2 linked regions of the Rhizobium sp. N324 genome follow. Each later gene encodes a partner of the first gene's protein in a complex. Links are inferred from orthologs where the notes say so. Each region holds a gene or a part of one and is shown in the gene's direction. Other genes may lie near its edges. The genes, in order: ccmB and ccmE.

What was found.
Region 2: the proteins of ccmB (region 1) and ccmE are in contact, whole or in part, in a solved structure (PDB 8CE8), measured with the Escherichia coli proteins. The link is inferred for Rhizobium sp. N324 from one-to-one orthologs.

What each region holds. Positions count from the first base shown.
Region 1 is NZ_CP013630.1:4,419,103-4,425,458, forward strand. Bases 1,828-4,683 are described here. They hold ccmB (heme exporter protein CcmB), read left to right. Parts: upstream 1,828-2,853; coding sequence 2,854-3,513; downstream 3,514-4,683. Other genes in these bases: ccmA (heme ABC exporter ATP-binding protein CcmA), read left to right, coding at 1,953-2,588; AMK05_RS21305 (heme ABC transporter permease), read left to right, coding at 3,561-4,328; ccmD (heme exporter protein CcmD), read left to right, coding at 4,325-4,492; AMK05_RS21315 (DsbE family thiol:disulfide interchange protein), read left to right, coding at 4,489-4,683. In the rest of the region: aconitate hydratase AcnA, read right to left, coding at 1-1,690; more of AMK05_RS21315, read left to right, coding at 4,684-5,097; AMK05_RS21320 (DUF2585 domain-containing protein), read right to left, coding at 5,288-5,875; AMK05_RS21325 (septation protein A), read right to left, coding at 5,872-6,356. UniProt on the Escherichia coli protein: Required for the export of heme to the periplasm for the biogenesis of c-type cytochromes.
Region 2 is NZ_CP013630.1:1,417,384-1,423,879, forward strand. What follows is about bases 1,542-4,537. They hold ccmE (cytochrome c maturation protein CcmE), read left to right. Parts: upstream 1,542-2,803; coding sequence 2,804-3,271; downstream 3,272-4,537. Other genes in these bases: ccmI (c-type cytochrome biogenesis protein CcmI), read left to right, coding at 1,614-2,807; AMK05_RS06835 (heme lyase CcmF/NrfE family subunit), read left to right, coding at 3,268-4,537. In the rest of the region: AMK05_RS06815 (sensor histidine kinase), read left to right, coding at 1-979; AMK05_RS06820 (hypothetical protein), read left to right, coding at 1,098-1,523; more of AMK05_RS06835, read left to right, coding at 4,538-5,265; AMK05_RS06840 (cytochrome c-type biogenesis protein), read left to right, coding at 5,262-5,717; AMK05_RS06845 (Do family serine endopeptidase), read left to right, coding at 5,894-6,496. UniProt on the Escherichia coli protein: Heme chaperone required for the biogenesis of c-type cytochromes. Transiently binds heme delivered by CcmC and transfers the heme to apo-cytochromes in a process facilitated by CcmF and CcmH.

The sequences.
Region 1 (6,356 bases):
CGGCGAGCGCATAGGCGACGACGAGCGGCGGCGAAGCCAGGTAATTCGCCTGCACGTCGGGCGAAATGCGGCCTTCGAAGTTACGGTTGCCGGAGAGCACGCCGGATACGATCAGGCCCTTGTCGTTGATCGTCTTTGAGATCGGCGCCGGCAGCGGGCCGGAATTGCCGATGCAGGTGGTGCAGCCGAAGCCGACCAGATTGAAGCCGAGCTTGTCGAGATCGGCCTGCAGGCCCGACTTGGCGAGATATTCGCCGACGACCTGCGATCCCGGCGCCAGCGAGGTCTTGACCCACGGCTTGGTCTTCAGCCCCTTGGCAACAGCGTTGCGGGCAAGAAGGCCGGCAGCGATCAGCACCGACGGGTTGGAGGTGTTGGTGCAGGAGGTGATGGCGGCGATCGCCACGTCGCCATGGCCGAGATCGAAATCCGTTCCTTCGACCGCATAGCGATTGTTGAGCTGGCCGGGCTTCTTGTAGTCGGCATCCATCGAGCCGGCGAAACCGGAAGCGATGTTTTCGAGCGCGATGCGGCCTTCCGGGCGCTTCGGGCCGGCCATCGACGGCACGACGTCGCCGAGATCGAGTTCCAGCGTATCGGTGAAGACGAGGTCGGAACCGTCGCCGTCACGCCACATGCCCTGGGCCTTCGAATAGGCTTCGACCAGCGCGATCCGGTCATGCGTGCGGCCGGACATGGTGAGATAGTTGATGGTTTCGCCGTCGACCGGGAAGAAGCCGCAGGTGGCGCCGTATTCCGGACCCATGTTGCCGATCGTCGCGCGGTCGGCGAGCGGCATGTTGTCCATGCCCGGGCCGAAGAATTCGACGAACTTCGACACGACGCCCTTCTTGCGCAGCATCTGCACGACGGTCAGAACGAGGTCGGTCGCGGTGACGCCTTCCTTGAGCTTGCCGGTCAGCTTGAAGCCGATGACTTCAGGCAGCAGCATCGAGACCGGCTGGCCGAGCATCGCCGCTTCAGCTTCGATACCGCCCACGCCCCAGCCGAGAACGCCGAGACCGTTGATCATCGTCGTGTGGCTGTCGGTGCCGACGCAAGTATCCGGATAAGCGATCGTCTCGCCGTCCTCTTCCTTGGTCCAGACGGTCTGGCCGAGATATTCGAGGTTGACCTGGTGACAGATGCCGGTGCCGGGAGGCACGACGCGGAAATTCTTGAATGCCTGCTGGCCCCACTTCAGGAAGCGGTAGCGCTCGCCGTTGCGCTGATATTCCAGCTCGACGTTCTTGGCGAAAGCCTGCGGCGTGCCGAATTCATCGACGATGACGGAGTGGTCGATGACGAGGTCGACGGGAACCAGCGGGTTGATCTTCTCGGGATCTCCGCCGAGCGACACCATCGCGTCGCGCATCGCGGCAAGATCGACGACGGCCGGAACGCCGGTGAAGTCCTGCATCAGCACGCGCGCCGGGCGATAGGCGATCTCGTTTTCGACCGCACCCTTGTTGTTCAGCCATTCGGCAACGGCCAGGATGTGCTCCTTGGTGACCGACTGGCCGTCTTCGAAGCGCAGCAGGTTTTCGAGCAGCACCTTCATCGAATAGGGAAGCTTCGAGACGCCGGGCAGACCGTTTGCCTCAGCCTTGGGCAGGCTGTAATAGACATAATCCTTTCCACCAACGGAAAGCGTGGAACGACAATTGAAACTGTCAAGAGATTTAGACACGAGAGACCCCGTTTCTGATAGCCAACACAGTCGTGCGAACGCCTATGCACTTAATGCACATCAGGATGCGGGTACGGCCATTTCCGCTGTCCGCACGTGGAACGGACGCTCCAAGTTCGGCGCAAGGATGAAATTCACGCCGACCGCTGGCGTGGTTGCCGGTCTTATAGATAATTTCCTAAAAACTTGCCATACCCGAGCACGGTCAAAATCGGAGATTTTTTGACCCCTCCGGAAGCCGAAACCAAGAAAGAGCCGATGCATGCATCTCACCGCCGAAAATCTGGCCGCAAGGCGCGGTGAGGATCTGATTTTCGTTAACATTTCCTTTCACTTGGCGTCCGGCGAGGCGCTCATTCTGACCGGCAGAAATGGATCGGGAAAGTCCACTTTACTGCGCGTCGTCGCCGGCCTCCTGAGACCGGAGAAGGGCACTGTCATCTTCCGCGACGGAGAGGGCCGGGAAGACAGGCATCCCGGCGAGGCCAGCCACTACCTTGGCCATCGGAATGCAATGAAGAATGAACTTACGGTTGCAGAGAACCTCGATTTCTGGCGTAGCTTTCTCGGAAATACAGGCTTCTCCGTCGAGGATGCGGCTAACGCCGTCGGCCTGTCGGGGATAACCCATCTTCCCTTCGGTTACCTCTCCGCCGGCCAGCAGCGCCGGATAGCTTTCGCCAAATTGCTCGTCGCCCACCGCCCCGTCTGGATCCTCGACGAACCCACGGCGGCACTCGATGCCAGCGCCGACCGGCTGTTCGCCAGCTTGATCGAAGCGCATCTGGCCGAAGGCGGCATCGTGCTGGCGGCGACGCACCAGCCGCTGGGATTGAAGAATGCGCAGGAGTTGAAGATGACGGGTTTTGCCGGTGTGGATGCGGGGGTATGGGGATGATGGTTTGCGGTTGTTTGCAAGGACATGACGTGAAAACCCCACCCCAACCCCTCCCCACAAGGGGGAGGGGCTACCGTGCGGCGCTGCCTCATACTAACCGCATCGTCGCAATCTGCAGAACGGCAACAACGTACACCCCGCTTGCGTTTGGCCGTCGTCGGAGACCGCAGCTTAGCCCCTCCCCCTTGTGGGGAGGGGTTGGGGAGGGGTTTTCCTCTACCGCTTGGAACAGGTTTTCCTCACCCATCAGGGAAAAGCACCCCGAATGACCGCCCTCTTCCTCCGCGATCTCAAACTCTCGATCCGCGCCGGCGGCGGTGCGCTGATCGGGGTGCTGTTCTTCCTCACGATCGTCGCCGTTATTCCCTTCGGCGTCGGTCCCGATCTCAAACTTCTCTCCCGCATCGGCCCCGCCATCGTTTGGATCGGCGCGCTGCTTGCCGCCCTCCTCGGCCTCGACCGCCTGTTCCAGGCCGAGCGCGACGACGGATCGCTCGACCTGATGCTCATGCAGGACACGCCGCTTGTCCTGACCGTGCTGGTCAAATGCTTCGCCCACTGGACGGCGACCAGCCTGCCGCTGGTGATTGCCTCGCCGTTGCTCGGCCTGTTCATGAACATGGACGAGACGGCGATTGCTGCCACTATGCTGACGCTGCTCGTCGGCTCGCCAGCCATCACCTTCATTGGCGCCGTCGGCGCCGCCGTCGCCGTCGCCCTGCCCCGCGGCGGCCTGCTGGTCTCGATCCTGGTGTTGCCGCTGACCATACCGGTGCTGATCTTCGGCGTCAGCGCCACCTATGCCGCCGTCGAGGATCCCGCTCCGTTCCTGCCACCCTTCCTCATCCTCATCGCGCTGACCCTGTTCTTCGCGGTCATCGGTCCGGCCGCTGCCGCCGTTGCACTGCGAAACACGACGGATTGATTGGCATTCGATTGCGGGAAAAGCCGGATCAAGATAAGGAAGCGGACATGAGCGAAACGAGCCTTGCCATCAGCAAATTCAGCGACCTCGCCAACCCGACGCGGTTCCTGGCGCTGGCGGCGCGCATCATTCCGTGGCTGGCCGGCATTACCGCCCTCTGTTTTGCGGTCGGCCTCTATCTCAGCTTCTCCACGGAAGGCGATTACCAGCAGGGCGAGACCGTGCGCATCATGTATATCCATGTGCCCTCGGCCTGGCTGTCGATGATGTGCTATACGATCATGAGCTGCTCTGCGATCGGCACGCTGGTCTGGCGCCATCCGCTGGCCGACGTCTCCGCCAAGGCCGCGGCCCCGCTCGGCGCCGCCTTCACCCTGCTCGCCCTCGTCACCGGCTCGCTCTGGGGCAAGCCGATGTGGGGCACCTGGTGGGTGTGGGATGCGCGGCTGACCTCCGTTTTCGTTCTCTTCCTGATGTATCTCGGTCTGATCGCGCTCAGCCGTGCTATCGACGATCCGTCGAAGGCCGCGCGCGTTTCCGCCGTGCTCATCCTCGTCGGCTTCGTCAATATCCCGATCATCAAATTCTCGGTCGAGTGGTGGAACACGCTGCATCAGTCGGCAAGCGTGATGCGCCTTGATGGCCCGGCGATCGATCCGGAATTCCTGCGGCCGCTCTTCGTCATGGCGATCGCCTTCACCCTGCTCTTCTTCACGCTGCATATCATGGCGATGAGGAACGAGATCTGGCGCCGCCGCATCGCCGCCCAGCGCCGTCTCGCCGCCCGTATGGCCAGCCGCGAGGAACAGATTTGACGCACACCTTCTACGTCTACGCATCCTATGGCTTTGCCGCTCTCGTGACGATCGCTGTCACGCTCTGGACCTGGGCCGACGGCCAGGCGCGTCGCCGTGAGCTCGCAGCCTTGGAAGCCGCCGGCATCCGCCGCCGCTCGGCGCGTGCAAAGGACGGCGAATGAGCGAAGCGCCTGAAACCACGACCGCCACATCGCGCGGACTTGGCCGTTATGCGCTGGCGCTTCTGCCGCTGATCGTCTTCGGCGGCATTGCGGCGACGGCGGCAAAGATGCTCTACGACCAGGATTTCCACGGCAAGAACATCACCGAAATCCCCTCCGCCCTGATCGGCACCAAGGCACCGGCACTGAACCTGCCGCCGCTCGACGGCGCCAATCTGCCGGCGCTGACCGATGCGGCCATCAAGGGCAAGCTGACCCTCGTCAACGTCTTCGCCTCCTGGTGCGTGCCCTGCCGCGCCGAACATCCCGTGTTGAAGGAACTGGCGAAAGACGGACGGCTGAACATCGTCGCCATCAATTACAAGGACCAGAACGACAACGCCCTGCGTTTCCTCGGCGAACTCGGCAATCCTTATCAGGCGATCGGCATCGACCCGAACGGCAAGGCGGCGATCGACTGGGGCGTCTACGGCATTCCGGAAAGCTACCTCGTCAGCCCCGACGGCACGATCCTCTACAAACGCGTCGGCCCCTTCGACGATATCAGCCTGAAGGAAGGGCTGTTTCCGGCGATGGAAAAGGCGCTGGAGAAGCCGGGTTCGTAAGTTTCATCTCGGGTGAAGACCCCTCCCCAACCCCTCCCCACAAGGGGGAGGGACTTATATGACGCGCTGTATGGCGCCAAGCAGCAGCCTTTCCGCGGATGAAACGGTGAAGTGGAATAAGACGGGCGCCGCACTCAAGCCCCTCCCACCTGTGGGGAGGGGTTGGGGAGGGGTTTTCTTCTGACCTGGCCTAAACCCCGCCCTGCCAGACCTTGATCGCCTCCACCGGCCAGATCAGCATCACCACATTGAGCGTCAGATTATCGCGGATCACATAGCCGGTGAAAATCTCGAAGAAGAGGGCGATCGCCACCGTCAGCGCCACCGGCGCGCGCGATGCGAAGAAGAAGCCGATGCACATGAACACGGTGTCCATTGCCGAATTCAGGATGCTGTCGCCGTAATAGTCGAGTGCGATCGTCGCCGTGCGGTAGCGGTCGATGATCAGCGGTGAATTTTCCAGCAGCTCCCAGCCGGATTCGATGACGAGCGCCAGCAGCAGCTTTGCCGCCAGCGGCTTGCGGCGCAGGACGAGATGGCCGAGCCCGTAGAACAGGAAGCCGTGGATGATATGCGACGGCGTGTACCAGTCCGACAGATGCTGCGAATTGCCGCTGGTGTTGACCCCGCCCTCCCATAGCTTGACATAACCGCAGGCGCAGATCGGCACGCGGCCCATCATATATTCGGCAACGATCTGGGCGACCAGCACTGCTAGGCAGGCGACGAACCAGAAACTTTGGTGTCCGACACGATATTCGGCCTCTGTAGCGCTCACTTTTCGCCATCCGTTTCCACATTGATGCTATGCTTCAGAATGAGCGGCATCTGTGACATGGTGAAAATGAGGGTGATCGGAATATTGCCCCACACCTTGAAGACCACCCAAGCATTGTCTGCTGCTTTCATATCAGGCTGATAGTACCAGTTAAAACCACGCCAGACGACCTCGTTAAGGACCGCGCAGAATAGAAAGAAAATGCCCCAGCGAATGGTAAGCTTACGCCAGCCCTCAGCATCGAGTTCGAAGGCGGTGTTGAACACGTAGCCGAGCAGCGATTTCCCAAAGACAAGTCCCCCGAGCAACACAACGCCAAAGAGCCCGTTGATGATCGTGGGCTTCATCTTGATGAAGGTTTCGTTCTGCAGGTAGATTGCCAGCGCGCCGACGATAACCACCACCAGACCGGAGACGAAAGGCATCACCGGTAAGTGCCCAAGCACAATCTTCGAAACGACAAGCGAGACGATCGTCGCTG
Region 2 (6,496 bases), 3.0 Mb from region 1 along the record:
GGTGCTCGATACCGATGGGCGCGCGGCGCGGGTCCGCGTCACCGGCAATGTCGATGTCGTCGAGGACGACGTGCGCACCTTTTCCCACAGCCTCTATCTGGCGCTCGCCGGCTTCGGCGTCGGCAGCCTGATCGTCAATGCGCTGGCGATTCTCTACGGCCTGAAGCCGCTCGACAAGGCGCGCGCCGCCTTGGAGCGCATCCGCGCCGGCGAGAGCGAGCAGCTGAAAGGCGATTTCCCGCGGGAGATTCTGCCGCTCGCCAATGAGGTCAACGCGCTGATCGACAGCAACCGCCGCATCGTCGAGCGGGCCCGCATGCAGGTCGGCAATCTCGCCCATTCGCTGAAGACGCCGATCGCCGTTCTCCTTAATGAGGCGCGCGTGCTCGAAAAATCCCATGGCGAACTGGTGCGCAGCCAGGCGGAATCGATGCAGGGCCAGGTACAATCTTATCTCAACAGGGCGCGCATCGCCGCGCAGCGCGAATCCGTGCTCGCCCGCACCGATGCCGAGCCGGCGCTGGAGCGGCTGGTGCGCGTCATGCGCCGGCTGAACGTCGATACCGAATTCGATCTCGTCGTCTCGCCGCCGCATCTGGCCGTCGCCATGGAGCAGCAGGATCTCGAGGAGACCGTCGGCAATCTCCTGGAGAATGCGGCCCGTTTTGCCAAGAGCAAGGTCCGGCTTTCCGCCGTCGAGGCCGGCGACGACGTCAGGGGGGCTGAGGCGAGCGCGCGCCGCCACTGGGTGGAGCTCGCCGTCGAGGATGACGGGCCGGGCCTGGAGCCCGACCAGATCCGCGAGGCGCTGAAGCGCGGCCGCAGGCTCGACGAAAGCAAGCCCGGAACCGGGCTTGGCCTGTCGATCGTCACCGAGATTTCCGGTGAGTATCAGGGGCGGCTCGAGCTCTCCCGCGGCGAATGGGGCGGGCTCAAGGCGAAGCTTATCCTGCCGGGCATCACAAAGGATGTTGCATGAGCAACTGCTTGATGTCACAAAGATACTGGCAAGCGTATAGCATGCTTTGCCTTAATGCTGACACGGGGACGCTGCACTTCGATCGGCTGAATTTGACCCCTGATCGTGGTTCGACGCAATGATTTTACGCTCGCAAGGCATGATCGCTTCCGCTCTTCTCGTCGCCGTCGCGCTCTCCGGCTGCACGACGACGAAAGGTGCCGCTTCACGCGGCATTTTTTCGAGCAAGCCCTCGGCCTCGGCCGCCTTCCTCACCGCGTTGCAGGGCGGCCTTGCCGGCCGCAGCGGCGTGACGCTGAACGATAGCGACAAGCAGCGGGCGCTGGAGGCGGAATATCGGGCGTTGGAAGGTGCGGCCGTCGGCCAGCCGGTGCTGTGGACCGGCAACGACGTCACCGGCAAGGTGGTTGCCGCCGCACCCTATCAGGTTGGCTCGCAGAACTGCCGGCAATATACCCATACGCTGACCGTCGACGGCAAGGACACCGTGGTGCGGGGCGCTGCCTGCCGCAACGAGGATGGCAGCTGGTCGCCGCTCGGCTAAATCAGGTGAATTGCGGCTTATAGCCTCAAATCTTCGTCATTCCGGCTTTGGCAGTTGGAATGGCGACGCGCTTCACGTATTTGGGCCGATATGCTGTTCTGGATTCTCGTTGCCGTTCTGACGGCAGTCGTCGCTGCCATCCTGCTCTACCCCCTTCTGCGCGGTGCGAAGGCGGCGGAAAACCTCCGTGCGGGTGAGGCGGCGGTCTATCGCGACCAGCTGCGCGAACTTGACCGCGATCTCAACGGCGGGCTTATCACGCCTGAAGAAGCCGACTATGCCAGGGCCGAAATCGGCCGTCGGCTGATCGCCGTTTCCGCCGGCGAGCCGGAAGAGGCGCCGAAGCCCGCGCGGCATCACCGTTTCACCGAGGCCTTCGTGCTGCTCGTGCTGCCGCTTCTCGGGCTCTGTCTTTATCTGACGACGGGCCGGCCGGACTTGCCCGCGCAGCCGCTGGAAGCGCGGCTGGAAAATCCCGGCAACGATGTGGCGGTGCTGATCGCCAAGGCGGAACGGCACCTGGCGCAAAGCCCCGATGACGGTAAGGGCTGGGACGTGCTGGCGCCGATCTATCTCCGCACCATGCGGGTGAACGATGCGCAACTGGCCTACCGCAACGCCATCCGGCTGCTCGGCCCAAGCCCGGCCCGGCTCGACGGCCTTGCCGAGACGCTGATGGCCGTCTCCGACGGTGTGGTGACCGAGGAGACGCGTCAGGTGCTGGAACAGTCGCTGACGCTGGAACCGGACAATCCGCGCGCCCGCTTCTACGTCGCCCTCAGCATGGAGCAGGCGGGACAGTCCGATGAGGCACGCAAGGCCTTCGAGGCGTTGGCGAAACAATCGCCGGCCGATGCGCCCTGGCTGCCGCTGGTCAATGAGCATATCGCCATGAATGGCGGCGCGCCGGCCGGTGCGGCTGCCCCGGGCGCCGGTGCGGCTGCCTCGGGCGCCAATCAGGCTGCCCCGGGCGCCAATCAGGCTGCCCCCGGCAATCCCACGCAGCAGGATGTCGCGGCGGCCGAAAACATGAGCGCCGGCGACCGGCAGCAGATGATCCGCGGCATGGTTGAAAGCCTCGATGCCAAGCTTAGCGCAGAACCGAACAATTTCGAGGGATGGGTGCGGCTCGTCCGCTCTTACGCCGTCTTGAACGACAAGGATCGTGCCGCCGCTGCGCTGAAGCGCGGGCTTGCAGCCTTTCCGCCGCCCGGCGAACAGGGCAGGCAATTGCTGGCGATGGCCAAGGAACTCGGCATATCAACGGAAGGATTGGCTGAATGACCCGCAAGCAGAAGCGCCTGGCGGTGATATCAGGTGGCATGGGCTTCATTGCCGCCGCCGTGCTGCTGGTCATGTTCGCCTTCAGCCAGTCGGTCGCCTATTTCTACATGCCAGCCGATCTGGCCAAGACGCCGGTGGCGCCGGAAACCCGCATCCGGCTCGGCGGCCTCGTCGGCGAAGGCAGCGTCGTGCGCGGCGCCGGCTCGACCGTGGAATTTTCCGTCACCGACGGCAGTGCCAATGCCGTGAAAGTCCAATATACCGGGATCCTCCCCGATCTCTTCCGCGAAGGGCAGGGGGTCGTCACCGAAGGCATGTTTGCGCCGGGCACCAACATCTTTACCGCCGATACCGTGCTCGCCAAGCATGACGAGACCTATATGCCGAAAGACGTGGCCGACAGGCTGAAGCAGCAGGGGCTGTGGAAAGAGGGGCAAGGCGAGGAGGCGAAGGCGACGCAATGATCATCGAGATCGGCCATTACGCGCTGGTGCTGGCGCTGGCAACGGCGCTCATCCTTTCGATCGTGCCGGTCATCGGCGCCCGCCGCCATGACCGGGCGATGATGGATGTGGCGACCGTCGGTTCGCTGGCGATGTTTGCGCTTGTCGCCTTCTCCTTCGGCGTCTTGACCTATGCCCATGTCGTCTCCGACTTCTCGGTCGAGAACGTCTGGGAGAATTCGCATTCGCTGGTGCCGCTGATCTACAAATATTCCGGCGTCTGGGGCAATCACGAGGGATCGATGATGCTCTGGCTGCTGATCCTGACGCTGTTCAGCGCCCTGGTCGCCGTCTTCGGCCGCAACCTGCCGGAGACGCTGAAGGCCAATGTGCTTTCCGTGCAGGCCTGGATTTCGGTTGCCTTCACCCTGTTCATCCTGCTGACCTCCAATCCCTTCCTGCGGCTCGATCCGGCGCCGGCCGAGGGCCGCGATCTCAATCCGGTCCTGCAGGATATCGGTCTGGCGATCCACCCGCCGCTGCTCTATCTCGGTTATGTCGGCTTCTCCGTCTGCTTCTCCTTTGCCGTCGCCGCACTCCTCGAAGGCCGCATCGACGCCGCCTGGGCCCGCTGGGTGCGGCCCTGGACGCTCGCCGCCTGGACCTTCCTGACGCTTGGCATCGCCATGGGCTCCTACTGGGCCTATTACGAACTCGGCTGGGGCGGCTGGTGGTTCTGGGATCCGGTTGAGAACGCCTCCTTCATGCCCTGGCTTGCCGGCACCGCGCTGCTGCATTCGGCCCTCGTCATGGAAAAGCGCGAGGCGCTGAAGATCTGGACGGTGCTGCTGGCCATCCTCACCTTCTCGCTGTCGCTGATGGGCACCTTCCTGGTGCGCTCCGGCGTGCTGACCTCGGTGCATGCCTTTGCCAGCGATCCCTCCCGCGGTGTTTTCATTCTCTGCATCCTGCTGATCTTCATCGGCGGGGCGCTGTCGCTGTTTGCCTTCCGCGCCCCGAAGCTTTCGGCCGGCGGGCCGTTTGCCCCGATTTCGCGCGAGGGCGCGCTCGTCGTCAACAATCTGATCCTGACGGTCGCCTGCGGCACGGTGCTGACCGGCACGCTCTATCCGCTGCTGCTGGAGACGCTGACCGGCGACAAGATCTCCGTCGGGCCGCCCTTCTTCAACCTGACCTTCGGCCTGTTGATGGCGCCGCTGATCGTCATCGTGCCCTTCGGACCGCTGCTGGCCTGGAAACGCGGCGATCTGCTCGGCGTTTTGCAACGGCTCTATCTGGTCGCCGGTCTCGCCTTCCTTGCTGCGGTGATCTTCTTCTATCTCCAGCATGGCGGGCCGGTGCTTTCCGTGCTGGGGCTGGCGGCCGGGCTGTTCCTGGTCTTCGGCGCCATCGCCGATCTCTGGTATCGCGCCGGCATCGGCAAGGTTACGGGCAACCTCGCCTGGCGCCGTCTGACCGGCCTGCCGCGGTCGGCCTTCGGCACCGCGCTTGCCCATGCCGGGCTCGGCATCAGCGTGCTCGGCATCGTCGCGGTGACGACGTTCCAGACCGAGCATGTCATCGAGATGAAGCCCGGCGAGACCACTGACGCCGGCGGCTACAGCCTGCATTTCGACGGCATGCAGCCGGCGAGCGGGCCGAACTACACCGAGGAGCGCGGCCACTTCACCATTCGTCGCGCCGGTGTCGCGGTCGCCGATACCTGGTCGGCCAAACGCCTCTACACCGCCCGCCAGATGCCGACGACGGAGGCCGGCATCCTGACCTTCGGCCTCAGCCAGCTCTACGTCTCATTGGGTGACGCCACCAAGGACGGTGGCATCGTCGTGCGCATCTGGTGGAAGCCGTTCATCCTCTGCATCTGGGGCGGAGCGCTTGTCATGGCCTTCGGCGGCTTCGTCTCCCTCACCGACCGCCGCCTGCGCGTCGGCGCGCCACGGAGGAAGGCGAAGGCGGCAAAGCCGGCAGAGCCTGCCATGGAGCCGGCGGAATGATGCGGCGTCTCCTCCTGGCTTTCGTCTTGATGCTGTTGGCCGCGCCGGCCTTCGCCGTCAACCCGGACGAGGTGCTCGCCGACCCGGCACTGGAAGCGCGCGCTCGCGCCCTTTCGGCGGAACTGCGCTGCATGGTCTGCCAGAACCAGTCGATCGACGATTCCAATGCCGATCTCGCCAAGGATCTGCGCCTGCTGGTGCGCGAGCGCATCACCGACGGTGACAGCGACGAGGCGGTGCTGAACTATATCGTCTCGCGCTACGGCGAATTCGTGCTGCTGAAGCCGCGGTTCAGCATGAAGACGGGCCTGCTGTGGGGCGCCCCGGCGCTGCTGGTGCTCGCCGGCGGCCTGTCGCTGCTCGTCTTTGCCCGCAGGCGCTCAGGCAAGCCGACGGGAAGTAAATTGACCGCGGATGAGCAGTCGAAGTTGAACGATCTTCTGAAAAAGTAGGCGGTCCATCGGCGGCAATCGTCGGCTCCGGCGGATTGGCCGAAGCAAACATTTCAACATTACCAATTTTTCATTGGCCGGACAGTTCGCAGTAAGGTGCGCCATCCTATATCTTGATGCATCGACTGATCCGGCGCTGCCGGGCTGAAGATTTAAGAACAAGAGAAGGTGCTCCAATGCTCAAGAATTTCAACGGACGTCCGTCCCTCGCCACCGTGCTCAAGGCTTCTACCGTTGCCGGTATCGCGGCCGCTGTGCTCGCAACCGGCGTTCCGCTCGAAATCACCCGGTCCTATGCCGAAGCAGTCAAGGTTCAAGCACCTGCTGTCCCGAGCTTTGCCAATGTTGTCGATGCCGTTTCGCCGGCCGTCGTTTCCGTTCGCGTCGAAAATCGCGTCAATCCCGTCTCCGACAATGACGGCCTGTCCTTCGATTTCAACGGCCGCGGTTTTGACGATCTTCCCGACGATCACCCGCTGAAGCGCTTCTTCAAGCAGTTCGGCGGTCAGGAGCCGAATGATCAGCAGGGCCATCAGCGGCGCTTTGGCCAGAACGGCCCCGGCGGCCCGAACGGCCCCGGCGGTAAGGGCCGTCTGCGTCCGGTTGCTCAAGGCTCGGGCTTCTTCATCTCCGAGGACGGCTACATCGTCACCAACAACCACGTCGTGTCCGATGGCCAGGCCTTCGTCGCCGTCATGAATGACGGCACCGAACTCGATGCCAAGCTGATCGGCAGGGATCCGCGCACCGACCTCGCCGTGCTGAAGGTCGACGGCAAG